3 regions of the Tomitella gaofuii genome follow, and region 1 is predicted to be linked to each of the others. Evidence: riboswitches for the same ligand, from Rfam matches in the RefSeq annotation. Region 1 holds a riboswitch; each other region holds the start of a gene.

Region 1 (4,542 bases):
GCGATGAGCGCCGGGTCCACATCCACCCCCACCACCTCGTGTCCTCGGGTGTGGAGCTCGCCGCCGAGGCGGCCCGGGCCGCAGCCGGCGTCGAGGACGCGGGCACCACGGGGCACCATGGCGTCGATCAGGCGCGCCTCGCCGGCGAGGTCGGCGCCCTGGGCCGCCATGGCGCGGAAGCGTTCGATGTACCACTGCGAGTGGCCGTCGGAGGTCTCGCTGAACCAGCGGGTGGGTCGTGCCATACCCCGGAGCCTAGCCCCTGATGCGGGACCGGATCAGCCGCGCGCCCGCCGCGGGTCGTACAGGTGCGAGTCCAGCCCGCAGGCGGCCGCCGCGCCCCGGTCCATCGCCCGGCCGACCATGATGACGGCGGTGCGGCGCAGCCCCTCGGCCTCGACCATGCCGGCGATGGTCGCGAGCGTGCCGCGCAGCACCACCTGGCCCGGCCGCGAGGCGTGGGCGACGACGACGGCCGGGCAGTCGGCGCCGTACTCGGCGGTGAGCTCGGCGGCGAGCTCCCGCACCCGCGTGATCGCCAGGTGCAGCACCAACGATGCCCGCAGGCCCGCCACCCGCTGCAGGGATTCCGTTTCCGGCATGGGGGTGGACCGCGCGCGGGTGCGGGTGAGCACCACCGTCTGCACCTCGCCGGGCACCGTGAGCTCGGCGCCCAGGGCAGCGGCGGCCGCGGCGTAGGCGGGGACCCCCGGGGTGACGTCCCAGGGCACGCCGGCCGCGTCGAGCCGCCGGGTCTGCTCGGTGAGCGCCGAATACACCGACGGGTCGCCCGAGCACATCCGCACCGCGTCGAGTCCCCGCCGGTGCGCGTCGACGAGGTGGCCGATGATCGCGTCCAGGTCCAGGCCCTGGGTGTCGATGAGCGCGGCGCCGTCGCGGCAGTGCGCGAGCACCGCGTCGTCCAGGTAGGTGCCCGCGTAGAGCACGACGGGCGCGGCGCGCAGCAGGTCCACTGCCCGCAAGGTGAGCAGGTCGGCGGCGCCGGGGCCCGCCCCCACGAAGTGCACTGTCATGACCGGTCCCCTTCCTCCGGATCCTGCTTCGATTCCGCCGCCGTTGGTTTCACGCCGCACCACTGCACCACCGGGCGCATCGGCTCCCACCCGGTGAACGCGCCGATGGGACCGGCCACGTCCACCGCGTACCGAAGCAGTTCACCGCCGTGCGCGCGGTGCCACTCGGCCAGTACGGCCTGCGTCTCCAGGGTCACCGCGTGCGCGACCAATCGCCCGCCCGCCGGCACCGCCGCCCAGCACGCCTCGAGGACCCCGGGACGGCTGCCGCCGCCGCCGACGAAGACCGCGTCGGGCCGCTCCAGGCCCGCGAGCGCGTCCGGGGCGGCGCCCTCCACGACGGTGACAAGATCCGGCACTCCCAGTCGCGCGGCGTTGCGGCGGACCGCATCCGCCCGGCCCGCGTCGCGCTCGATGGCGAGGGCCCGGCACCCGGAGGCTCCGCGCGCCCACTCGATGCCCACCGACCCGGCCCCCGCCCCTACGTCCCACAGCAGCTCCCCGGGCCGCGGGGCGAGGGCGCTCACCGCGGCGGCGCGGATCGGCCGGCGGCTCAGCTGCCCGTCGTTCTCGAAGGCGTCGTCGGGCAGCCCGGGGGCACGCGAATATCCCCGCGCGCCACGGCATTCGACGCACACCAGCCCCAGCGCGGCACCGTCGACGCCGAGCATGCCGTCCGCGGTACCGTCGCGCCGCGATTCCGCCGGCCCGCCCAGCTCCGCCAGCAGCGTCATGGCCGACGCGCCGAAGCCCTCGTCGACGAGCACCCGGGCCACGGCCGCAGGGCCGTCGGCGTCCCCTGTGAGCACGATCAGCCGCCGCCCACGCGCCAGGTGCCGGCGCAGGCGGTCCGTGCCGCGGCCCACCAGCGTCACGACCGCGCAGCCCTCGGCCGGCCAGCTCATCCGCGCGCGGGCCAGCGCCGCCGACGACACCGCCGGGAGCACGCGCACCGCATCCGGCCCCAGCCGGCGCACCAGCGTGGACCCGATGCCGGAGACCATCGGGTCACCCGATGCGAGCGCGACGACGTTCCTGCCGTCGTGCCGCTCGAGCAGCGCGTCCAGCCCGTCGAGCAGCGGCGACGGCCAGGTTTCGCGGATCGCGGCGGGCGCTGCGGCGTCCGGCACCATCGCCAGGTGGCGCGGCCCGCCCAGCAGCACGTCCGCGCGGTGCACGGCGCCGCGCCCCGCGGGATCGACGCTCGCCCAGCCGCCCGCTCCGACGCCCACCACCGTCACCCGCACCCTCGACTCCGGACCCATGGCGCAGAACCCTAGACCGCGGTGGAGCGCTCCAGGCGCGGCGGGGTTAGGGTCGTCGATGGCAGCTCGCCCGGAGGTGCCCCGCGGCCGTCACGGCGTGCGGGGGTAAACGGGAAGCCGGTGCGAATCCGGCACAGGCCCGCTGCGGTGACCTGGGAGCCGACGACCACGCACGCCGTGCAGCCACTGGACCACCGGTCCGGGAAGGCGGTCCGAGGCGCTCGACCAGGAAGTCCGAATACCGGCCCTCGTGCGTCTGCCCGGCTGCAGCGCCCACGCCGCAGCCGCGAACCACGTCCCAGCGGAAGCCTGCGGAGGTCCCACAGTGCACGTCTATCCGTTCAGCGCCCTCGTCGGCGCCGACGATCTGCAGCTGGCGCTCACGCTCACCGCCGTCTCGCCTGCGATCGGCGGGGTGCTGGTGCGCGGCGAGAAGGGCACGGCGAAGTCGACGGCGGTGCGCGCTCAGGCGGCGCTGCTGCCCCCGGTCCTGTCCGTCGACGGCTGCCGGTTCGCCTGCGACCCGGCCGCGCCGGACCCCGCCTGCCCCGACGGCCCGCACGCCACGGACGCCCCGGCCACGGCAGGCCCCGCGCGCCTGGTGGAGCTGCCGGTGGGCGCCGCAGAGGACCGTGTCACCGGGTCGCTGCACCTGGGCAAGGCACTCTCTGGTGAGGGCGCCGAGTACGAGCCCGGACTGCTGGCGCGCGCCCACCGCGGGGTGCTGTACGTCGACGAGGTCAACCTGCTGCACGACCACCTGGTGGACCTGCTGCTCGACGCGGCCGCGATGGGCCGCACCTCGGTGGAGCGCGACGGCGTCTCGATCAGCCATGCGTCGCGGTTCGTGCTCGTGGGCACCATGAATCCCGAGGAGGGCGAGCTGCGGCCGCAGCTGCTGGACCGGTTCGGTCTGGCGGTGGACGTGGCCGCGCCGCGTGATGCCGCGGTGCGCGCCGAGATCGTGCGCCGGCGCCTGGCCTTCGACGCCGACCCGGCAGGCTTCGCCGCACGGTGGGCGGACGCCGAGTCGGAGCTGGCGCGGCGCATCGCCGGCGCCCGGGAGCGCGTCGGATCGGTGGTGCTGGGCGACGCGGCGCTCACGGCGATCGCCGAGGTGTGCGCAGCATTCGACGTGGACGGGATGCGCGCGGACCTGGTGACGGCCAAGGCCGCCGCCGCGCACGCCGCGTGGTGCGGCCGCACCGGCGTCACTCGCGAGGACATCGCCGCCGCAGCCCGGCTCACCCTGCCGCACCGCCGGCGCCGGGCCCCGTTCGACGATCCGGGTACCGACGGCGAACGCCTGGACGAGCTCCTGGACGGCATGGGCGACGCGGAGGACCCCGACGGCCCCGGCGATGACGGAACCGGGGACGACGGACCGGGCGAGGACGGCCCAGAAGGCGGGGAGGGCCCCGAGGGCGGGGACGGCCCTGAGGGCGGGGGCCCTGAGGGCGGGGGCCCTGAGGACGGGGGCCCTGAGGACGGGGGCCCTGAAGACGACGGCCCGGGCGGCGGGGCGCCGGAACCGGCTGACGACGGCTCCGCGGAACAGCGACCCCGCACCGACGGCGGTGCAGATGACCATGCCGATCGCGATTCGGGCACGCCTGCCGAGCGCGCGCTCGCCCCCGCCGGCGCACCGTTCCGCGCCCGGCTGCTGGCCGCGCAGCGCGCCGGCCGCGGGGCGGCGGGGCGGCGCTCGCGGGCCCGGACGACGGTGGGCCGCACCGTGGGGGCACGCCGGAGCGCCTCCGCCGCGGACCCCGCACCGGTGCACCTGCCGGCCACGATCCGCGCGGCCGTAGTGCGCCGGGGGGACCTTGCCGGTCCGCAGCCCCCGAGCCGAGCACCGTTTCCCGCGACACGCCGGGGGAATCGGCGCGCGGCTGACGAAAGCGTGCGCGGATCGGCCGACTCCGCGCCAGGTGCCCGGATCACCCCGGCCGACCTGCGCCGCAAGATCGTCGAGGGCCGGGAGACCAACCTGGTGCTGCTGTGCGTGGACGCGTCGGGGTCGATGGCGGCACGCACGCGGATGGAGCAGGTCAAGGCCGCGGTGCTGTCGCTGCTGCTGGATGCGTACCGACGCCGGGACACCGTCGGGCTGGTGACCTTCCGCGGCGATTCCGCGTCCGTGGTCCTGCCGCCGACGAACTCGGTGGACATCGCCGCCGCGCGCCTCCGGGATCTCCCCACCGGCGGGCGCACCCCGCTCGCGGAGGGGCTCGACCGGGCCG
Region 2 (4,542 bases), 2.1 Mb from region 1:
CTCGGATGGCGCCGAGGTGCGCGGATCGGAGATGCCCGCAGGCGATCGGCCGGCACGCCGGCGACAACAGGTCCCGCCTAGAGCCCGGCCCGCACGCTCCGCGCCGCCTCGACGAGGTTGCGCAGCGACTCCTTGGTCTCCGCCACGCCGCGGGTCTTGAGCCCGCAATCGGGGTTGGCCCACAGGCGCTCCGCCGGCACCGCCGCCAGCGCCTCTGTGAGCAGCGACGCGATCTCGTCGACGCCCGGCACGCGCGGCGAGTGGATGTCGTACACCCCCGGGCCCCACGCCCAGGTCGAACCACCGCGTTGAGGTCGCCGAGCACCTCCATGTGCGAGCGGGCCGCTTCGAGGGACGTCACGTCCGCGTCGAGCCCGGCGATGGCGCCGATGACCTCGCCGAACTCCGAATAGCACAGGTGCGTGTGGATCTGGGTGGAGTCGGCCACGCCGGAGGTGGCCAGGCGGAACGCCCCCACCGCCCAGTCGAGGTAGTCCTGCTGGTCGGCGGCCCGCAGCGGCAGCAGTTCCCGCAGGGCCGGCTCGTCCACTTGGATGATCCTGATGCCCGCGGCCTGCAGGTCCACCGTCTCGTCCCGGATCGCCAGCGCCACCTGGTCCGCGGTCTCCGCCAGCGGCTGGTCGTCACGCACGAACGACCACGCCAAGATCGTCACCGGACCGGTGAGCATCCCCTTCACGGGCTTGGCGGTGAGCGACTGGGCGTAGGTGATCCACTCGGTCGTCATCGGCGCCGGCCGCCGCACGTCGCCGTAGAGGATCGGCGGGCGCACGCACCGGCTGCCGTAGGACTGGACCCAGCCGTTCTCTGTCGCGAAGAATCCGCCCAGCTGCTCGGCGAAGTACTGCACCATGTCGTTGCGCTCCGGCTCCCCGTGCACGAGCACGTCCAGCCCCAGCTCCTCCTGCAGCGCAACGACCTCGGCGATCTGGGACTGCATGCGGCGGCGGTACTCCGCGCCGTCGATGACACCCTTGCGCAGCTCGGCCCGCGCGACGCGGATTTCCCGCGTCTGCGGATAGGAACCGATCGTCGTGGTCGGCAGCAACGGCAGACCGAGTCCGCGCTGGGCCTTCCTGCGGGCGTCGGCCCCACCCCTTCCCCTCGTCCCCGCGGTCAGCGCGTCGATCCGCGCGCGCAGCGACTGGTCGTGCAGGCGCGGATCCTCGCGCCGCGACCGCACCGCGGCCCGGCCCTCGTCGACGGCGTCCGCCACGGCGTCGCGCCCCTGACGCAAGGCCGCCGCCAGCGTCGCGACCTCCACGGTCTTCTCCGCACCGAACGCGAGCCACGAACGCAGCGGCTCGTCGAGGCCGGTCTCCGCGTCGAGCGTGTAGGGCACGTGCAGCAGCGAGCACGACGTGGACACGGCCAGCGAGCCGACGCTGCCCAGCAGCGTGACGAGCGTGCCGAGCGCACGCTCGAGGTCGGTGCGCCACACGTTGCGCCCGTCGACCACGCCGGCCACCACATGCTTGCGGGCCAGGCCCGGCACCGCCGCGAGCGCGTCCGCGCCGGCGACCAGATCGACGGCGATGCCGTCGATCCCCGTGGCCGTGAGCGCCGGCAGCGCATCGCCCAGACTCCCGAAGTAGGACGCGACCAGGATCGCAGGACGCCGCACCACTGCGGCGAGCTCGTCGTACACACGGCGTACGACGGCGATCTCGTCGGCGGTACGGTCGGCCGCCAGAGCGGGTTCGTCGATCTGCACCCACTCCGCACCCGCCTGGGCGAGCAGACCCAGCAATTCGGCATACAACGGCAGCAGTTCGTCCACGCGATCCAGCAGTGATCCTGCACCGCCGACCTTCTTGGACAGCAGCAGGAAGGTGACCGGCCCGATCACCACGGGCCGCGCCGGCACATCCTGCGCATGCGCTTCAGCGAGCTCACCGAGAAGCTGGGACGGATCCAGGGCGAATCGCGTCTGCGGGGTGATCTCCGGGACCAGGTAGTGATAGTTGGTGTCGAACCACTTGGTCATCTCCAGCGGCGCCACCGTGCCGGTGCCACGGGCCGCCGCGAAATAGCGATCGAGCGGGTCGTCGATGTCCGAGACCCGCTCCGGCAGCGCTCCGAGCATGACGGCGGTGTCCAGCACCTGGTCGTAGTGGGAGAAGGTGCCGACAGGAATCGCGTCGAGACCGGCGGCCCGCTGCTGCTCCCACATGTCCGCGCGCAGCCCCGCGCCCGTCGTCAGCAGTTCGGAGGCTTCGATGCGTCCCGCCCAGTAGGCCTCGACAGCCCTCTTGAGCTCTCGCCGTGGCCCAATGCGGGGGGAACCCAGGACAGTTGCGGTGAAAGTGGTGTCCACGTGTATCTCCAGTACGAACGTCGATGTCGCCACCGCCGGCGGTACGCGCACACGCCTCGAGCCCCTGGCAGCACCGGACTGCGGCGCGGATCCGGCTGTGGATCCCACCCAGCCCCGCTACCGTGCACGTTGTCCTGCACTGTGACACGAACCGGTCGACACGCCCATTCCCCGAGGCGGTGGCCCGACGGGCACGGCGTGCCCGTCGCAACCGGCAGGTCTTCGGACTCGCGGGCCCGCGGCACACCGCCGCCACCTACTGCCCACCGCTTCCCGGGCGTGCGCCCAGTGCTCCATGGCGGGTTTCGTTCCCACTCACCGCTGCGGGACAGTCCCGGATTTCCACCGGGTTCCCTCTCACCGCCTGCGCCGATGCGGCGCGGGGCTTCGACGTCCGGCTCGGCCTTCGGGGCTCCTCGTGACCGGCCGGACGAACCAGCTGCACGGATCAGCATACAACCGGGACCCGGTCGGCCGACACCCGACGGCGGAATATCGTCCTCGGAATTCGTCCGCTGGTTCCCCGGCGTGTCCATCGCAAACACGTCCCGCCTGGAATAACGTCGAGCGTGACAGCATCCGCCGCAGCATGCAGGAGGAACAGTGGCCGTCGACGATTCCGCGAAGCGCAATGCCATCCGCGCGACAGTCCAGTCCTACGTCGACGCCGTCGGCGCCACCGACCCCGACGCCGTGCTCGCCCTGTATGCACCCGACGCGACGGTGGAGGACCCCGTGGGCACGGAGCCGCACCGGGGGAGGGACGACATCGCCGACTTCTACGCGAAGTCCGCCGGCTACCGCAATGAATCCGAGCTGCTCGACTGCCGCATCTCCGGCGACAGCGCCGCGTTCCGGTTCCGCATCACCACGACTCTGCCGGAGCGCACCGTCGAGGTGACCCCCATCGACGTCATGACCTTCGACGACGATGCACGGATCACGAGCATGCGGGCCTTCTGGCACACCTCGGACTACCGGGTCGTCCGGCCGCGCTGAGGAGCGCACCGGCCGGACGGCGCAGCGGGCGTTTCACCGGCGGGCCGTCACGGAACGCGGAGCCCGGACGCGACGAACTCCGCCGCGCGTTCGGCGAGCATCACCGCCGTGGCATGCGGTCCCCGGCTGGGCACGCGCGGGAACACCGAGGTGTCTGCGATGGAGAGCCCGCCGATCCCGTGCACGCGACAACGCGGATCCACCACTGCGGTGCCGGGATCGGTACCCATCGGGCACGTGCCGCTGAGATGCTGCGAGGTGCCCAGGTTCGCCGGCATTCCGTCGATCGGCGTGCCCATCCCCGACGCGTCGAGCAGCCCGCGAGCCAGGTCCACCGCCGCCGCGGCGGCCGCCTCGTCCCGCGGGTCCGATAGATAGTGGTGTTCGATCCGGGGCGCCCCGCACGGGTCGGCAGGGTGCGGAACCATCCGGCCCCTCCCCCACGGCGCCATGAGCGCGGCGCCCAGCACCGGCGGCATCGGCGGATTCCCGGGCACCGCGTCGCCGAACGACGCCGTGTACGGGCGGATCTCCACCGCACCGTCGCCGGTATCGAGGTTGAGGCAGGCCTCGAGGATCGGTGGCGCGGCCCGCTCGCCCGAGACCGGATCGCCGACCGGCGGGGCCGGTTTGTAGGGGATCGTGATCTCCGGGTGGTCGGAGAACTCGCGCCCCACCCCGGGCAGCGCGTGCACGGCGGCCGCGCCGAGCATCCGCGGATCGCCGATCCCCGAGCGCCACAGCAGGGCCGGCGTCTCGATGGCCCCCGCGGCCAGCACCACGTTGTACGCCTGCACCTCCAGCAACCCGCCGTCCCGGAGCACCTGCACGGCCCGCACCGCGCCCGCCGACATCCGCAGCGCCCGCACCGTCGTCCCCGTCCAGACGGTGAGGTTGGGGCGGCCCGCCGCGGCCCTCAAGTACGCGGAGCCGGGGTCCACGCGCATGCCGCGGTCGATATTGCACGGCACGGGGCCGATTCCCGCGGGCCCGCCGGCATTCTTATCGGGTTCTGCCGGAAAGCCCATCGCCTCGGCCGCCGCGACGAAACGGTCCGTCGCCGCACTCCACGACTCCGCGGTGCGGCGGCGCACCGGCACGGGACCGGCGTCGCCGTGCACGGCCGACGATCCGAAGTCGTGGTCGTGCTCCGAGCGCCGGAAGTACGGGAGCGCGTCGCCGTACGACCAGACGGTCCGGCCCGG
Region 3 (4,542 bases), 190 kb from region 1:
AGGAGCGTCGAAGGTGCGCTCCACGCCGCAGTTGGTGACCGTCACCGGGTACCCGGGGGTGGCCGCGTCCGCGGCGGGCTGGACCTGTGCGCCGCAGCCGGCGAGCAGGGCGGCGGCCGCGGCGAGGGCGGCGGCGGGGACGGAGCGTCGGATTCTCATGCGGGTGTGGTCTCCTCCACGGTGGTGACGGCGGCCGGAAAGGCGCTGTCGCGGGCGGTGTCGGGCGAATAGAGCAGCTGCGGAACGCCGGTCTCCGGGTGCGCCACCACGTGCGCGTCCACGCCGAACACGGCGCGCACCAGGCCGGGTGTCACCACCTGGCGCGGGGTGCCCGCCGCGACGATGGCGCCCCGGTCCAGCACGTGGATCCGGTCGCAGAACATCGCGGCCAGGTTGAGGTCGTGCAGCGCGGTCACGACGGTGATCCCCAGCTCGCGCACCCTGCGCAGCACGTCGATCTGGTGCTTGACGTCCAGGTGGTTGGTCGGCTCGTCGAGGATGAGCACCCGCGGCTGCTGGGCCAGGGCCCGGGCGATGAGCACCCGCTGGCGTTCCCCGCCGGACAGCTCGAGGAACGGCCGCCCGGACAGGTGCCCGGCGCCGGCGGTGCGCAGCGCGTCCACGATGACCTGGCGTGCGTCCGCCGCGTCGCGGCCCAGCAGCCCGGTGTGCGGCAGGCGCCCGGTGGCCACCACCTCGTCGACGGTGAAGCCGAACTCCACGCTCGACTGCTGGCTCAGGGCTGCCAGGCGCAGCGCGCTCTCCCGCATCGTCATGCCCCGCAAGTCCGCATCGCCCAGCAGGATCCGGCCCGCGGTGGGGCGCAGCGCGCGGTAGCAGCACTTGAGGATCGTCGACTTGCCGCTGCCGTTGGGCCCGACGAGGCCGACCACCTCGCCGTGGCGCGCGCTCAGGCCGACGTCGCGGACCAGTGTCTTCGCGGAGACCTCCACGGTGAGGTCCTCGATGGTCAGATCCATGCGGCCGTCCTTCCATGATGGGTCTCGGCGGGGTGCGGGCCGGATCATGTGCCGCCGAACGTGTAGCGGCGGGCGCGCATGAGCAGGATGAACGTGGGCACGCCGACGAACGCGGTGATGGCGCCGATGGGCAGCTCCGCGGGGGCGACGACGGTGCGGCTGAGCACGTCCGCCCACACCATGAACACCGCGCCCAGGACCGGGGCGACGGCGAGGACGCGGGTGTGGTCGGCGCCGACGAGCATGCGCGTCACGTGGGGCACGACGAGGCCGACGAAACCGATGGCCCCCACGATCGCGACCAGCGTCCCGGTCATCGCCGCGCACACCACGAACAAGTACACGCGGAAGCGCTGTGCGTGCAGGCCGAGGCCGCTCGCGACGTCGTCGCCCATGACCAGCGCGTTGAGCTTGGGCGACCACACGGCCAGGAGCAGGCCGCCGCACACCGTCACCGCGGCGGCGATCGGCAGGGACGACCAGCGGGCCGACGCCAGGCTGCCCAGCAGCCAGAACATCACCGACTTGGCGTCCTCGCCGCGGGGGGACACGAAGATCATCACCGTGGTGACGGCGGAGAACCCGTAGGCCATGGCGGTGCCGGTGAGGACGAGGCGCAGCGGCGACAGGCCCTCGCGGGTGCGGGCCGCGACGTAGACGAGGACGGTGGCGACGAGGGCCCCGGCGAACGCGGCCAGCGAGACGGCCGCGGCTCCCAGCACGGCGAGCGTGCCGAACAGGATCACCGAGGTGGCCCCCACCGCGGCGCCGGACGAGATGCCCAGGACGAACGGGTCGGCGAGCGCATTGCGCACCATCGCCTGCACCGCCACGCCCACCATGGACAGGCCCGCGCCGACGACGATCGCCAGCAGGACGCGCGGCAGACGGGTGTCGGCGATGATGCGGTACCGGGTCACCTCGTCGGCCGTGATGATGTCGCCGGTGACGAAGGCGTGCAGGTAGTGGAGGGTCTCGGACCAGCTGATGGGCACGGTGCCCATGCCCACCGCCGCCACCGCGGACGCCGCGAGCACCACGGTGAGGGCGGCCACCCAGGCCGCAGTGCGCATTGCAGGAGCTGTGAAGCCGCGCGTCACGCCGCCGCGGCGGCGCGCGGATGGTGCCGTGTCCAGCATCGTCGGTGTCCTCGCCTGGTCCAGGCGTGAGGGCACGGGGCGGCGCGCCGGCGCACAACGGCTGCCGGCGAGGCGGACCCGGCGTGCTCCTCGACGCCGTCGGTCACCGCACGCGGTCTCCGCGCGGTGTGCTGGCAGGTCTTCGGACTCACGGGCGTGTGCTGACGCACGGCCTAATGGTCGCCGCTTCCCAGTGGCATCACGCCGGACGCGTGTGCGCTCCCAGTGCTGTTGACGACGGTCGTTCCCGTATACCGCTGCGGGCCAGTTCCGGATTCACACCGGATTCCCTCTTGCCCCGCCCGGCGCTCGGAGCTTTCCGAACCGGGCAGACCAGCAATGCTGCGAATGCTAGCAGCAGCCGCAGTGCGACGGTCGGAGACGCGGGTCGGAGGATCCGGCTCAGCGTGCGTGCTCGCCGGCGTCCAGGACCGCCGCGGTGTCCAGGGCGCCGGTGACGAGCTGCCGCGCGATGTCGGTCAGCCGTGTCCGACGGGCGCGGCCGTAGTCGCGCAGCACGGCGAACGTCTCGTCGATGGGCAGATCCCCGGCGTGGGCGAGCACACCCTTGGCCTGCTCGATGATCACCCGGCTGTTGAGCGCCGTCTGGAGCTGCTCGGTGAGCACCTCCCCGTGCCGGATGGCCCGCTCGGACAGGATCCCGATCGTGGCGGTCTCCGCCAGCGCGCGGGCCACATGCTGGTCCGCCTCGGACAATGTGCCGGGGGTCGTGCCGAAGAGGTTCAACGCCCCGATGGTCTGGTCGCGCAGCCGCAACGGCACGGTGTGCACGCTGCAGTATCCGACTCTGAGTGCTTCCGGGGTGAATGTCGGCCAGCGGCCGGCGGTCGCCGCCAGGTCGGCCACGGACACCGGGCTTCCGGTGCGGAAGCAGTCCACGCACGGCCCCTCGTTGACCTGCAGCTGGAACAATTCGAGCAGTTCGGTGCGCTCGGCCGACGATGCCACCAGTTGCAGGCTGCCGCGTTGGTCGGCGAGCAGCATCCCGGCCTCGGCGACGCCGAGCAGTTCGACGCAGTATTCGGTGAGCCGGTGCAGTAGTTCGACTGTGTCGAAGTCGTCGACGAGCGTGTCGGCCATCTCGACGAATGCGTCGACGAGGCGCGACTCGCGGCCGCGCGGTGAGGGGATGTCCATGGCGGGTCCTGACGTTGACGATCGACGGCGAACGGTACGGGGAGCGTGTCGGGTCACTGCGTGATGGCCTCCGGCGGCAGGCGTCCGGTGGTGATCTCGGCGGCGACGTCGGCGATGTCGATGCCGGCGGCGAAGGCGTGTCCGCGCATGCGCGCCATCGCCTCGTCGACACCGATGCGGTGCGCGGACACGAGCATGCCGGCGGCCTGGTGCACCACCGCCCGCGGCAATGACAGGTCTTCGAGGCGCTCATCTCCCAATGCTATTGCGAGCAGGGCCGCGGTGGCCAGATCCACCAGCCGCAAAGTGGTGGCGAGATCGGCCGGGGTCAACCAGCCGGGGCTGCGCCGGTACAGGCTCATCGTGCCCGCTATTGCGGCGCCGCTGTGCAGCGGAAACGCGAAGACCGCGCCCACGGGGCGGCGGGCGATCTCGGCGGCGAACACCGGCCAGCCGCGTGCGGCGTCGGCGGACAGGTCCGCAACCAGCACCGGCCGGCGCTCGGTGAACGCCTCGATCGCGGGTCCTTCGCCGAGGGTGTCGTGCACGGACTCGATCGCCGCCGCCGTCTCATCACTGGCGTACAGCACCTCGCGCATGCCTCCGCCGACTATCCCGCCGCCGGCGGAAACCGAGGCGCCGTCGACGGGCAACAGCCGCGCGCAGGCGTCGCAGACCACCGCGAGCGGCCCGGTCCCGCCCGCGCCGCTGCGCAGCTCGGCGGCCATAGCCGCGCGCACCTCCGCGATGCCTGCACGATCCGGGTGCGGTTCGTCGCCGTCGGGGCCTGGAAGAGTCACCGTGAACACGCCCGCAGAGCCGGCGAGCCTGTGCGCATCAGCAGTCTCCATCCGACAAGGGCGTGTGTATTCCCGCGGCCTTCGCAGGCCACGGCCGCATCGGACCAACGCTACCGGAGCGTCGGCATCGCGTGCGGGATGCTCGACGAGTGCGTTGTGCGGACGTCACGATCGCAATCGGCTGACAGGACACGCCGTTGCTGGCAGCATGGAGGCAACTACCCCGGACCCCGGTAGTCGACCAGATGAGTGCGGCAACCGGAAGGTTTCCCATGCCGATGCATACCCGTATCCGGTCCTGCTACACATCCGGCGGTGAGGACGAATTCGCCTCGGCCATAGGACAGCTCGTCGCCGCTGCCAAGGCTGCGGTCCCCGTCGCGGCCTACGCGGGCATCACAGGTTCGACGCATCACGCGGAGGTGCGGAGTTACGGCGCGACCGACTCGGTGATCGACGGCCTCG

The links. A riboswitch is a leader RNA that binds a small molecule or an ion and turns the genes downstream of it on or off. The one in region 1 is predicted to bind cobalamin.
Region 2: another riboswitch for cobalamin. It lies ahead of metE (5-methyltetrahydropteroyltriglutamate--homocysteine S-methyltransferase); the one in region 1 lies ahead of H4F70_RS17340 (VWA domain-containing protein).
Region 3: another riboswitch for cobalamin. It lies ahead of H4F70_RS16460 (FecCD family ABC transporter permease); the one in region 1 lies ahead of H4F70_RS17340 (VWA domain-containing protein).

The regions. Positions count from the first base shown of each region.
Region 1 covers NZ_CP059900.1:3,732,062-3,736,603, forward strand. The annotation lists gene H4F70_RS17325 (methyltransferase domain-containing protein) at 1-245, opposite strand, end outside; gene H4F70_RS17330 (cobalt-precorrin-4/precorrin-4 C(11)-methyltransferase) at 279-1,034, opposite strand; gene cbiE (precorrin-6y C5,15-methyltransferase (decarboxylating) subunit CbiE) at 1,031-2,299, opposite strand; cobalamin riboswitch at 2,357-2,563, shown strand; gene H4F70_RS17340 (VWA domain-containing protein) at 2,625-4,542, shown strand, end outside.
Region 2 covers NZ_CP059900.1:1,485,128-1,489,669, reverse strand. The annotation lists partial or broken gene metE (5-methyltetrahydropteroyltriglutamate--homocysteine S-methyltransferase) at 78-2,338, opposite strand; cobalamin riboswitch at 2,535-2,718, opposite strand; gene H4F70_RS06980 (SgcJ/EcaC family oxidoreductase) at 2,942-3,337, shown strand; gene mftG (mycofactocin dehydrogenase MftG) at 3,385-4,542, opposite strand, start outside.
Region 3 covers NZ_CP059900.1:3,538,075-3,542,616, reverse strand. The annotation lists gene H4F70_RS16470 (ABC transporter substrate-binding protein) at 1-159, opposite strand, end outside; gene H4F70_RS16465 (ABC transporter ATP-binding protein) at 156-980, opposite strand; gene H4F70_RS16460 (FecCD family ABC transporter permease) at 1,025-2,053, opposite strand; cobalamin riboswitch at 2,236-2,472, opposite strand; gene H4F70_RS16455 (GAF and ANTAR domain-containing protein) at 2,522-3,277, opposite strand; gene H4F70_RS16450 (GAF and ANTAR domain-containing protein) at 3,331-4,128, opposite strand; gene H4F70_RS16445 (hypothetical protein) at 4,350-4,542, shown strand, end outside.